3 regions of the Ensifer sp. 1H6 genome follow, and region 2 is predicted to be linked to each of the others. Evidence: riboswitches for the same ligand, from Rfam matches in the RefSeq annotation. Region 2 holds a riboswitch; each other region holds the start of a gene.
The links. A riboswitch is a leader RNA that binds a small molecule or an ion and turns the genes downstream of it on or off. The one in region 2 is predicted to bind thiamine pyrophosphate.

Region 1 (4,394 bases), on a different contig from region 2:
CCACAGCACCTTCAGGTTTCTATATACCTTGACGATCCTTGCGAAACAAGGATCGTCGGTGACTACGCCGTCACACGTTAGCCTCGCGAGGCTCTTCTAGGCATCTATATTCGGCCGATTTTCCGTTGTTGCGGCTTTTCTGAGGGTGAGGCTCATCTGGGGACGGTGCTCGGCCGTGGTCGCCGGCTGGGAAACGAAGATCTCGTTCAAGCTGGCGCAATGCGCCACCGTGACGTCGCAGCGATCCATTGCCTTGTTCTGCCCTCGGGATCCTGGCTACGTGTAATGTCGGTCACGACCGCGGCACACTCCGCGCCATGTGTGAGAACGCCATCGATACGTTCAAGGTTCAGTCCACCGATCGCAACCAGCGGGGTCGATCCGATTTTCTTCTTCCAAGTGGTGAGGCGGGCAAGCCCCTGCGGCTCCCACTTCATCTTCTTGAGAATGGTCGGATAGACCGGGCCCAGCGCGACATAGTCGGGCGCGACTGACAGCGCCATATCGAGTTCGGCCTCGTCATGTGTGCTGATGCCGAGCTTCAGTCCGGCCCGACGAATGGCGGCCACGTCAGCTTGCGCCAGATCTTCCTGACCGAGATGAACGAAATCGCAGCCTTCGTCGATCGCGATGCGCCAATGGTCGTTGACGACAAGTTGGCAGCCGTGTCTGTCGCATATGGTTCTGGCGATGCGGATATCGCTACGAACCTCGCTATCGGGTCTTTCCTTGATGCGAAGCTGGACCAGCCTCACTCCAATTGGAACGAGGCGTTCGACCCAATTCGCGCTGTCGACAATGAGGTAGAAGGGATCGAGCTTCATGAGAAGACTGCCTTTCCGATCACCGGGGTGGAGGGGACTGCCAGGTCTCGCGGTTCGAGCATGCCGGCTTCAAAAGCCAGCCGACCGGCCTCGATCGCCTTGGCAAAACCCGATGCCATCACGGCCGGATTTCCCGCGCCGGCCACCGCGGTATTCAGGAGCACGGCATCGAAACCGAGCTCCATCACTGTCGTTGCATGCGAAGGGCGGCCGATGCCCGCATCGACAATCAGAGGCACGTCCGGGAAATGCGCGCGCATCGACCGCAAGGCGGACGGATTTTGCGGCCCCATGGCACTGCCGATCGGAGCGCACCAGGGCATCAACACGCGGCAGCCAGCTTCCAGCAGGCGCTCGGCGACAACCAGATCGTCGGTTGTATAGGGAAAGACCTCGAAGCCTTCGTTCGAAAGGATCCGTGCGGCTTCGACCAGCGAGAACACATCCGGCTGCAATGTGTCGTGATTGCCGATCACTTCGAGCTTGATCCAGTTCGTCTTGAAAACCTCGCGCGCCATCTTGGCAGTGAGCACCGCCTCCTTGGTGGTGTGGCAGCCGGCGGTGTTCGGCAGTATTTTCGTCCCGAGCTCGCGGATCAGTTCGAAAAACGCACCTCCCGCTTTGCCGCCGGCCGTCTCTCTCCTCAACGAGACCGTGATGATTTGTGTCCCTGAAGCCCGCACGGCGTCCGAAAGCACGGCTGGAGATGGATAGCCCGCTGTTCCCAGAAGCAGTCGAGAGGTGATTTCCGTGTCGTAGACTTGCAGCATGTTCAGCCACCTTTCATCGGCGAGAGAATTTCGATGCGATCATGATCGCCTAAGCGCCATCGATCGCGGTCGGCCGCGTGAACGAGTTCGCCGTTGACAGCGGTCGCCAGCCAGCTTCCTTCATAGTCGAGTGCAGCCATCAGTTCGGCGAGCGTCGAGCAGGCGACCTCGTGCTCTTCGCCATTGACGTTAAGGTTCATCATAGAACTCCGATCTGTGGTCCGGGTTGAGCAGAAGTTCGGCAACGTCGTGCGCAAGAGCCGGCGAGAGCAGGAAACCATGCCGATACATACCGTTCACGGAATAGATCGAACCGCTTTTCGTGATCCTTGGCAGATTGTCGGGGTAGGCGGGGCGAATGCCAGTTCCGGTTTCGGTGATCTGCGCTTCGCCGAAGGCCGGGTGCAGGGCGTAGGCTGCGTTTAAGAGCTCCATCAGCGACCGTGCAGTGATAGGACCGGACAATTCGCTCTCTATCATTGTTGCCCCGACCATGAAGACGCCCTGGCGGCGTGGAACGACATAGATGGGGTGTCGAGGATGCAGGAAGCGCACTGGACGCGACAGTTGAATGTCGCCGGTGCGCAGATAGAGCATCTCGCCACGCACGCCCCGCAGTGCCGCGTCATCCGGGAGCCTGGCAGGGCCTGTGCAGTCAATATGCGAATCGACACGGCGATCGACGGTGGCATCGGTCGCCTGGCCGAAATGAAAACGCACCCCCATGGCCATTAATGTGTCATGGAGTGAAGGCAGCGCCTCTCTCGGATCGAGATGCGCTTCCCTCGGGAAGTGGAGTGCACGAGAAAAACGGCCGGCGAGATCGGGTTCCAGTTCGGCTATCTGGTCTGCATCAAGCCATCTGTGCCCTTTGGTTCGCGCCGCGAAGCGATCGAGCTCGCGTGTATCGCGCGCGGCGGCGACGACAAGTGTCCCCTCTTGCACGACCTTGTCGGGCAGCGCCGTCTTCCACCACTCGATGGCTGTCGCGCCGACGCGTTCGACTTTCTCGTCGGCACTTTCGCGCTCACACCAGGGCGCCAGCATGCCGCCCGCAAACCAGGATGCGCCGGCGCCAATCCGTTTTGAACGTTCGAAGACGTCGACCTCAATGCCGCGTCGCGCCAGTTCGTATGCGGTGACAAGGCCGATGACACCCGCTCCGTTGATCAGCACCTGCCTCATTTGGCAGCCGTTCGAGCTGTTACCTGGCCGGAGCTGTAGGGCCATTCATCCATGCGCCGCACCGCTAACGGGCGTCGATGTTGCCGTCTATGTCCGCGGTTTGGCTCGTGTACGACATCTGAAAAAACCATTGGTCGGCTCCAACCTTGACGTTTGGAGACCCAGATCTTGGCGCTGGAAAGATAGAGACACGTCCACGCGATCGCAAAGGAGCTGTCGCAACTGCCGTCGTTCCCACCGTCCCTACGCCAGCATGAACTGGATCAGGTTCAACGGGTCATTGCGCTGCGGTCGAAAGAGCCGATCCGCCCAGCAATATCTCAGCCCCTTGTCGGGACTCCCCTGGTGAATGAACCGAGTTGAACGGCCAATGCCGTGCTTTGTCAAGCGTTGTTAGTTTATTCCCAACGGGGCTAAAGCGTCATCCACATACCTTAGACTCAACGCGTATCGCGCCGAGAGGAGCAACATGAGCCGGCGCATCAATGCGGCGGGCCTCGCGCTCGTCTAGCGGCGGGAAGGCATCAAGGAGCATGCGTTTAGTAGAAAAGGCGCTGCAGCGTGAGTTTTGCTCTCAGGCAAGTGGAGGCATCGTCTGCCACACAACAATCAATGGTCTCGAATGTTCTCAAGCGATTCCTTTCTCGCTTCTTCATTGATGTCGCTCAGAGACCTTTCATGGTTGGTGCCGTCCCTGGAAGTGACAATACACACATTTCCCAAGCACACCGTCGTGTCCGCCTGCGCGGGCGCGCCCGAGGCGATGAGAGCCACGGCGTTCATGCAGTTCGACCATTTCTCCTCGTCCTGGAGCCATGAGAGTCCCCCGTTTTGAGTGGTTCACGGTGCAAGCCCGGTCGGAAAATGGCCAGCATCCAATAAAAAGGAATCCGAATGGCGCCATATCTGTGCAGAAAATTCGCTCGGCCGCGAAAGGGCGGTCAATGCAAGCAACTTCACCTCCGTCATGGTCGCGCTCGATCGCTATGGCGACATGTTTGGTCTCGATAAGTCCCGTCGCCTGCTGCTCGCAGCACGGACATGAACGTGCCGACTTCCGATTCTATCGCGAGGTCTGGGGACCGACGCCGGCGCTGAATTAACGAGCACATGCATATCGGATCGGGCCTCGGATGCGGAATATTTTCAGCTGTCTCTGGGGCATCTCGATGACGGCGTGGCCGTTGCGCGGCCACGCTGACCGGAGTATGCCTGGCGTAGTGTGATCCCAGTCGAGGGCCGAGAGTGGGGCAGCGCGTCACTCTGCGGTGTTGAGCAACACATCGCCTAGTGCAGCATACTGGTCGGTTGCTGTTCGCTCTGAATTCGACGTGTTGGGCTCGCCCGCCTACAGAACCAGCGACCGCACTCTGTTAACGCCAACTCATCCGTATTGCCGAACCTAAATTCATCCATCAGGAATTTTGCGAGGCGGCCAGCGCGGATGTCTTGGCGCGGGATCCTCGTTTCGAAGCAAATGCGATCGAATATCCTTTGAAGTGTATCGAGCTGTTCGGGTGCGAGTTCAAAACCTGACTGGTCAAAGTGAATAGCCATTTAGACCTCCCTTCTTGAGCTACCGCCTTCACCGAAGAGAGAAAGATAGCGAAATCTT
Region 2 (4,394 bases):
CGGCAACGACGTCCGCGGCGCGCTGCGCATTTATACCGGCAATGGCTCCGACAGGCAGGTTCGGCTTGGCCGCCAGAAGCGTGGCACGAAGTCTGGCGAACCCTTCGGGGCCAACAGGCGGATCGGGGTTGTGCTTCGACAGCGTCTCATAGACCCCGCCGATGCAAGCATAGTCGATCGGCGAGGCAATCGCCGTCTCAGCGTCCGCTTCGTTCTTGACCGTCAGGCCGATGATCGCGGTATCGCCCATGATCGAGCGCGCCGTGGCTGCGTCCATGTCGTCCCGACCGAGATGGACGCCATCAGCGCCCGATCCGAGCGCCACATCGGTGCGGTCATTGACGACGAAGGGCACTCCGGTGTCTGAAAGAGCAGCGCCGATCGCCCGGGCCTGTTCGATCATTTCCCGTGTCGAGCTCGTCTTGTCGCGATACTGGATCAGCGTCGCGCCATTGAGCGCGGTGACACGCGCGAGATCTGCCAAACTCGCTTTGTCCCCAAGACGCGCGTCGACAAGGGCATTCAGGCGATAATCAACCTTCGGCATGGGAAATCCTGGCGTTGGCAATGATATGCTGGGAGCGGAGCGCTGCGAGCGCATCGCGGAAGGCAGCCTCGAATGTGCCGGGGCCGCTCGATCGTTCCGCAGCGATTTCGGCGGCGATGCCGCTCGTCAGCAGTGCACCCGTGGCGGCCTTCAGGCGATCCGGCTCGACGGCCATGAAAGCTGCGATCAAGGCGCCGGAGAGGCACCCGGTACCCGTGACCTGCGCCATGAGGGGGTGGCCGTTCTCAACCCGGATCGTATGTAGATCCAGTGTGAGTTCATCGACTGCCCCGGTCTTGATCTTCAGCGCGCCATTGACCTCCCCGAAAAGGTCCATCTCGCTGGCGTTGCCGCGAACAACGGAAGGTTCGGACGCGATGAGTTCACGGGCGAAGGCGAGCCGCGACGGGGAATAGTCGCAATGTACGGGATCGATGATCCACGGCTTGTCGGCATCGCGCGCGACAGCGGTTGCCAGACGGATCGCCGCGCGCCGCTCGTCATCAAGCGTGCCAAGATTGACGACGAGCGCATCGGCTCGCCGGGTAAAAGCCTCGACCTCTTCCGGCGAGGATGTCATCGAGGGGATCGCACCCAGAGCCGCTAACCCATCGGCTACGAACTTCTGCACCACCGTGTTCATCAGGCAATGCACGCGGGGGCGGCGCTGCCGCACAAGCGTCAGCGATGCAGCAGCATTTTCGACGAAGTCCGATGTACCTGTCATCGGATTTCCACCGCGATATCGTCGACAGCAGGTGCCTTGCCGATCAACCCGCTTTCGGCGAGAAACGCCCCAAACCGCTCGTATCGACCGCGATCGAGCGCCGCCGGCCTTTTGGCGAAGCGCGGCAGCGTGTCCGTGAAAGCGCTGCGGTTGAGTTCGTCATCCAGGTTCGGGTAGGCCTTGACAAACAGCTTCCAGGCTTCATCCGGATGATTGGTGAGAAAGATCGCCCCCTGCTCCACCGCGGCGAGGAAGGGCGGCAAGCGCTTGTCGGCAACCTTTGCCTTGTCGGTGACGAACACGAGCTCGTCATAAACAGGCACGCCATGCTCTTCTGGGAAGAAGGACCGGCCCTCATGCCCCTCGATACGCATCTGCGTCAGTTCAAAATTCCGGAAGCCGCCGATCGTTGCATCGACTTTACCGGCGATTAGCGACGGAGACAGGGCGAAGTTGACGTTGACGAGCTCGACGTCTTCTTTCTTGAGACCGGCCGAGGCGAGCATTCGGCCGAGCATCGCATCCTCGAAACCGGAGACGGAAAAGCCGATCTTCTTGCCCTTCAGATCGGCAAGGCTCCGGATCGGACCGTCGTCAAGGACGGTGACGGTGTTGAGCGGCGTCTCGACCAGAGTGCCAATGCGAACAAGCGGCAGGCCCGCGGCTTGATCGAGGTAAAGGTTCGGCTGGTAGTGCACGCCGATATCCGCCTGCCCCGCAGCGACGAGACGCGGAACGCTTGATGGGTCGGCGGGTGGTACGAGTTGGACCTCGAGCCCAGCCTTTTCGAACAGACCGAGTTCTTTGGCGACAACGATCGGCGCATGGTCGGGATTGACGAACCACTCCAGCATCACCGTCAGTTTTTCAGCGGCAGTTGCCGAACCGGCTGAAAGGGCGACGCCGAGCGCGAGGCTGGCGGAAAGCAGAGATTTGCGGATCATGATGTTATGAACTCTCCCAATTGATCTCAGAAATTCAGGTTTCCCGCTCCCAGTGCGCGAGTGGACGGGTTGCCTCATCGACGAGCAGCCTGAGGGCAACGGCAAGCACAGCAAGAATGGCCATCGCAGCGAAGACGACATCGGTCTGCATGCGGGCATTTGCCTGGACGATAACGAAGCCGAGGCCGGCCGAGGCGCCGACCCATTCGCCGACGACAGCGCCCAGCGGCGCCAAGGGAGCCGCCACGCGCAGGCCCGTGACGAGCCCCGGCAATGCCAGCGGCAGTCGCACGAGCATCAGCGCCTGCCAGTGGCTCGCCTTGGTGAGCGCCACGGCATCGAGGATCTGCGCGTCGGTACGGCGTAGACCGTCCGAGAATGCGGAAACGACGGGAAAGAAGATAATGATCGCCGCCATCACGATCTTCGAAACCATACCGAAGCCGAACCACAGCACCAGCAAAGGTGCGATGACGAAAACGGGAAAGGCCTGAAGGACGAGCACAAAAGGCCAGACGAGCTTTCCGAACCGCGGAAAAGCCGCCAGCCCGATTGCCGTCGCAACGCCGAACGCCGTGCCTACCGCGAGCCCGGCCAGCATTTCGACGATCGTCACCAAGCTCTGCTCAAGCAGAAATTCTGGCTGTCGCGCAAAGACGGCCAGTACCTCGATCGGTGTTGGTAACAGATAGCGCGGCAGCGCAAAGACGACGACCGCCCCTTGCCAGAGGACAGCAAGCACAACAAGGCTACGAACAAATGTGAAAGACACGCGCATCGCCGGTCAGCCGACGCAGCGACCCGGGCAAACCGCAAACCCGCCATCCGGCGGCAACTTGGCAAAAGACAGCATCGATCGATCTCCAGACAAAACATCACGGAGATCCAGGTGAGAGCGAAGACGCGATTAGTTTGCCGAAACTGGCTCTTTTCCCGTTCCTACGCCGGCATGACCCGGATCAGGTTCAAGGGTCCGGCTCACCGCCATCTCAGCACTGTGAAGTGCTCCCCTCGGAATGCTTTGAGTTTATGGGAGAAACCCAATTGGTGTCAACTGGACTATATCCATCCGGCGAGAACTACAGGTAGTTGTACCCGATCCAAGCAGCTTTACTCTAGTCGTGCTGATGTGTACTGCTGCGTTCCTTCAACAGGATTCAATAGATGGGCCAATGTTTGTTGATGATTTCATAAATCGGGGGCGATTTCCTGCCTTAAATCGTAGGCAAGGCGGGCGACTTCTTCGGTAAATCTCGCATCTTCTGCTTCAGACCACGGGCTTGCCATCCGAGCACGAGAACTATGCCGAGTATCAATGACACGTCTCCAACCGAAACGGCGAGAGAAGCGCGTCTCAACGGGTAGGTTGGAAGGTTGGAAGAGGTGCTCGGCTTAGTTCGACGCTGATCATGACGGCCTTATGCCGCGCGCGGTATAAGGCCGTCATGATCAGCGTCGCCAAGAAGGCTGCGCGATCGGCACCACGGTCGGAGCCAGCGAAGAGCCATGACTTCCTGCCGAGGTAAAGCCGCACAGCGGCCGTTCGGCGGCATTGTTGGTGAGGCAATTGCGGCCGTAGCAATCACTTCCAGCGTCTCGGTGATCCCCGCCATGCTTTTCATGTCGGTATCGCGGTCGCCAGCCCAGGCCTTCACACCGCTTGGAACCGGGATCATCGCGGCTCCAACAGTCGATCTGAGTATTCCTACCCCCGAAGTGTCGAAAGATCTCACGACAGATCTAAATCGATGAACTTCACAAAGCTGCTTAGACGCGGTAGAGGCTGCAACCCTAGTGCGTGGACTGGATCGATCGTAGATGGAGTCCTAGCTGCATTGATCGTTGTTTCGGAGGGTTCCACTGGAAAGAGACTCTAGCACCTGTTTTAATGCTACGGGCCAATGGCGCGGCTCCACCGAGAAGTCACGCTTCAACTTGTCAGATGAAAGTCGAGAGTTCGCAGGGCGCCGTGCCGGCGTAGGGTATTCACTTGTTCCAATTGCCTCCAAAGTCGGAATTGAGTATCCGGCGCGTTTGCGCTGCTGGAATATCTCACGCGCAAAATCGTACCAAGTCGCGTCGCCGGCGTTAACGAAACAATAGGTTCCAACAGGCGCACTCGTATCCTCGATCAATCGACAAGTGATAGTAGCCAATACAGCCGCAATATCTGATG
Region 3 (4,394 bases), on a different contig from region 2:
GGTCGGCTCGTCGAGCAGCAGGATATCCGGCTCCGGCGCCATCACCCGGGCAAGCGCTGCGCGGCGCGCCTCGCCGCCGGAAAGGCGTGCCGGGTCTTCTTCGCCGGTCAGACCCAGGTGCTGCAGTAGGTAAGCGACGCGATACGGGTCGTCGCTTGGGCCAAGGCCCGACTCGGCATAGGCCTGCACCGTGTCGTAGCCTTCGAAATCCGGTGCCTGGGGCAGGTAGCGAACGGTCGAGGACGGATGGCGGAAGACCTCGCCCGATTGCGCTTCGGCAAGACCGGCGGCGATCTTCATCAGCGTCGATTTGCCGGAACCGTTGCGCCCGACAAGGCAGATGCGATCCCCCGGCTCCACCTGCAGGTTGGCGCCGGCCAGAAGCGGCGTGCCACCGAAGGTCAGGAAGATATCGTCGAGTTTCAGAATGGGAGGCGCCAAGGCTCAGGCTCCGGAAAGGTCATAGGGGCGGGCGAGAACGATCGCCGGCCGGTGTCGAGGGAAATGCGAAGGGGACCCTCCGCGACATTGGAAACGGTGCGCGAAGACCCGAACGGCAACGTGAAATCGGTGAGCGGATAACGCGCGTTGACGATCGTAAGCCCGATGAGATCGGTCAGTCCGAGGATCGAGAATAGGCTGCCCTTCGGCAGATCGATTTCGATCTCGCCTGCAAGCAGCGGATAGGCCTCCTCCTCACCCGAGGTCATGAACACCGGCAACCCACGTTCGGCCAGCGAAGCAGCCTGAAGCAGGTGCAGGAAGGCATGGTCGCTGCGTGATCCTCCGAGCGCGCCGGCAAAGATCAAGGCTTCGGCGCCACGCGACAGCGCCGCCTCGACAGCGATTTCGCCATCGGTCGCAGCCTTGGCGGCGGGATAGGGCTCGCGCGGGACATCGGCAAATTCCGCGAGCAGCGCCTCCTCGGTCGAATCGAAATCGCCCACCCAGACGTCGGGGGTCACGGATAGCACCCGCGCATGCCGCATGCCGCCATCGGCCGCAACGAAGCGGCTGCCTGCGAGCTGGCGCGCAAGGCGATCGGTCGGGGTCAGTGCACCGCCGAGCAGAATGGTGAAGGTGGATCGGGCCATGGCAAAGCCCATAGCGCAAAGGCACGGGCAAGGAAAAGCAAGAAAACCGAACAAGGGCGCGATCCGGCGATTTTGCGTCCTCGTTGTCAGTGATCTTCGGGCAAGGTATCGGGAAACAGCATCTCCGCATAGATCCCGGGGTTGGAATCGGGGATCTCGATGGCGCCGACCGTGCGTCGGTAGAATTCGGCCGGGCCGACGCCGCCGATGATGGCGTAACCGTAGCCTGCGTCACGCATCGCCGTCAGGCTCACGCGCAAGAGCGCCTCGCCGATCCCCGTCCGCGCATGGCCTCGTCGACGCCCGTCGGCCCGAAGAAACCGAGCGCTGTGACATCGTGGCAGGCAAAGCCGACGATCCGGTCCTCGAACACCGCGATGTGCATGCACGTCGGCGTCGATCTGAAGGCCGCCTCCGCCTCGCCCGCCCAGCCGGAGCCAAATGTCTGCTCGATCCAGGGAACAACAAGCTTCGTTCGGGTGCCATTGCGCGGTGAATGCCGATACCGTCAGCAAGCGGTGATCTCGCTTGTGCCGGCAGTGCATAAAGGCGAACGAGCATGTCAGTCATCGCAGGCTCCTTCGGCGTCTGCAAACTCTGCCGACGATTTTACCCCATGCGCCGCGGCGCGAAAATGCGGGGCGGGCGCTTTTGCCGTCCTCAAACTTCGCTTGCCATCAAACCGGCTCGGCGGTAAATCTCTACCCGCTCTAACGGGGTGCCTTCCGACCGCATGGCGGCCGAAGGCTGAGAGGCGTTGAACGCCAACCCGCGGAACCTGATCCGGCTCATACCGGCGGAGGGATTAGACGCGATCGGATCGATACGCCCTTTTCCCATGCAACATCATTTTTAGGGAGAGGTGCCTGCCATGTCCAATTCATCGCAACTCAAGGTTCTTAGCCGGCTAGCGCTTGCCGCGACGGCAGGACTTGTCTTCGCGGCCAATGCCGTTGCTGCCGACAAGACGCTGACCGTCTACACCTATGAAAGCTTCATCACCGAATGGGGGCCGGGTGCCAAGGTCGCCGAAGCTTTCGAGAAGACCTGCGAATGCAAGGTCACCTATGTCGGCGTCGCCGATGGCGTCGAGCTTCTGACCCGCCTCAAGCTCGAAGGCGCGGCCTCCAAGGCCGACATCGTGCTCGGCCTCGATACAAACCTCGTCGCCGAGGCCAAGGCCACCGGCTTCTTCGCGCCGCACGGCATCGAGCCTGCCAACGTCAAGGTACCCGGCGACTTCACCGACGACACCTTCCTTCCCTATGACTACGGCCATTTCGCCGTCGTCTACGACACCCAGACCTTGAAGACGCCGCCGAAGAGCCTGAAGGAACTGGTCGAAGGCGACGCCTCTCAGAAGATCGTCATCGAGGATCCGCGCACCTCGACGCCGGGCCTCGGTCTGCTTCTCTGGGTCAAGGCCGTCTATGGCGACGAAGCCGGCGCCGCCTGGGCCAAGCTCAAGGACAGGGTACTGACCGTAACGCCGGGCTGGTCGGAAGCCTATGGCCTCTTCACCAAGGGCGAAGCGCCGATGGTGCTTTCCTACACCACGTCGCCCGCCTACCACATGGTGGCGGAAAACACCGACCGCTACCAGGCGGCCGAATTCTCGGAAGGTCACTACATCCAGATCGAAGTTGCCGGCATGACCAAGAGCGCCAAGGAGCCGGAGCTTGCCAAGCAGTTTCTCGCCTTCATGACCGGCCCGGAGTTCCAGTCGATCATTCCGACGACCAACTGGATGATGCCGGTCGCGGCGACCAAGGAGCCGCTGCCGGAGGCTTTTAGCAAGCTGGTCAATCCGGAGAAGACTTTCCTGCTGCCGTCGGAAGAGGTGGCGGCGAACCGCAAGGCCTGGATCGACGAATGGCTGGCCGCCATTAGCAAGAACTGAGGCGCATTTGTTCGCGCCTGCCGAAAATCGCATCACGATGACCGCCGGGACTTTAAGTCTCGGCGGTATCCTGCTGTTTGTCGGCCTGGCGATTGCAGCCCTTTTGCTCCAGAGCGGTGACTTCGGCAACAGCGTGCTGTTCGATGCCTATATCTGGCGGGTAACGCGCTTCACCTTGCTGCAGGCGAGCCTTTCGACGCTGCTTTCCGTTGTTCTTGCCATCCCGATCGCACGGGCGCTTGCGCGCCGGCCGAGCTTTCCCGGCCGCGTCTGGGTTCTGCGGGTGATGGCCCTGCCGCTCGGCCTGCCCGTGCTTGTCGGCGCGCTCGGGCTGATCGAGATCTGGGGCCGGCAGGGCGCGCTCAACACCGCCCTCGCCGGCCTCGGGCTGCAGCAGCCGATCAGCATCTACGGCCTTTTCGGCATCCTGCTCGCCCACGTCTTCTTCAACATGCCGCTTATCGCACGTCTCTTTCTCGCCGGGCTCGAGCGCATCCCTTCGGAATACTGGAGAACCGCCGCCAATCTCGGCATGCCGCCAGCCGCACTCTTCCGCTTTGTCGAGTGGCCGGTCCTTCGGGGATTGCTGCCAGGTGCTGCCGGCCTCGTCTTCATGCTCTGCGCCACCAGCTTCACGCTGGTGCTGACGCTCGGCGGCGGGCCTGCCGCCAGCACCATCGAGGTCGCGATCTACCAGGCGCTGCGCTTCGATTTCGACCCGCCGCGGGCGATCGCCCTGTCCGCCCTACAGATCGTCATGACCGGAGCCCTGCTCCTGGCTCTAACGCGTGTCGCGACCGAACCTGCACAAAGCGCAACCGCGGGCAAAATCTCCAGACGCTATGATGCAGGAACCGGCCTCTCCCGGACGTCCGACGCCGGCTGGATCCTGTTCTCGCTGCTCTTCATCGGCGCACCGCTGATCGCCGTCGTCGGTTCCGGCCTGCGTGCGGATCTGGTGAAGCTTGCCGGCGACCCGACCGTGCATCGTGCTCTCGTCACCAGCATTGTCATCGCCGTCCTCTCGGCATTCTTTTGCGTCACCATGGCCGCCGCGATGATCCGCGCCGCCGGCATCGTCGTGGCGCGTCGCCACGCCCCGACCTTGGCCAGGGCATTTGCGGGCACTGTCACCGCCAGCACGTCGCTGGTGCTGCTGGTGCCGCCGGTCGTGCTCGGTGCGGGATGGTTTCTGCTCCTGCGCCCCTTCGGCGATGTCGCCCGTTTCGCCCCCGCCATCGTCGTCGCCATCAACGCATTGATGCGCTGCCGTTCGTGCACCGGATCCTGGCACCGGCGATGGCAACACATGCCGCACGCACCGACCGACTGACAGCAAGCCTCGGCATCCGCGGCTTCCATCGCCTGCGATGGATCGACTTGCCGCCGCTCCGGAAACC

Region 1: linked by a shared signal. The riboswitch ahead of thiO (glycine oxidase ThiO) and the one ahead of BKP54_RS21370 (ABC transporter permease) in region 2 are both predicted to bind thiamine pyrophosphate.
Region 3: linked by a shared signal. The riboswitch ahead of thiB (thiamine ABC transporter substrate binding subunit) and the one ahead of BKP54_RS21370 (ABC transporter permease) in region 2 are both predicted to bind thiamine pyrophosphate.

Annotation. Positions count from the first base shown of each region.
Region 1 is NZ_MOAI01000031.1:51,269-55,662, reverse strand. Features, by position in the region: gene BKP54_RS28105 (thiamine phosphate synthase) at 207-824, opposite strand; gene BKP54_RS28100 (thiazole synthase) at 821-1,594, opposite strand; gene thiS (sulfur carrier protein ThiS) at 1,597-1,794, opposite strand; gene thiO (glycine oxidase ThiO) at 1,784-2,779, opposite strand; TPP riboswitch at 3,002-3,133, opposite strand; gene BKP54_RS28080 (hypothetical protein) at 4,067-4,336, opposite strand.
Region 2 is NZ_MOAI01000019.1:7,810-12,203, forward strand. Features, by position in the region: gene thiE (thiamine phosphate synthase) at 1-547, opposite strand, end outside; gene BKP54_RS21360 (hydroxyethylthiazole kinase) at 534-1,274, opposite strand; gene BKP54_RS21365 (ABC transporter substrate-binding protein) at 1,271-2,215, opposite strand; gene BKP54_RS21370 (ABC transporter permease) at 2,253-2,996, opposite strand; TPP riboswitch at 3,138-3,240, opposite strand; partial or broken gene BKP54_RS35665 (transposase) at 3,657-3,793, opposite strand; gene rfbD (dTDP-4-dehydrorhamnose reductase) at 4,045-4,394, opposite strand, start outside.
Region 3 is NZ_MOAI01000021.1:50,023-54,416, forward strand. Features, by position in the region: gene BKP54_RS22835 (ABC-F family ATP-binding cassette domain-containing protein) at 1-441, opposite strand, end outside; partial or broken gene BKP54_RS22840 (thiamine diphosphokinase) at 445-1,094, opposite strand; partial or broken gene BKP54_RS22845 (GNAT family N-acetyltransferase) at 1,181-1,664, opposite strand; TPP riboswitch at 1,799-1,916, shown strand; gene thiB (thiamine ABC transporter substrate binding subunit) at 1,966-2,994, shown strand; partial or broken gene thiP (thiamine/thiamine pyrophosphate ABC transporter permease ThiP) at 3,026-4,394, shown strand, end outside.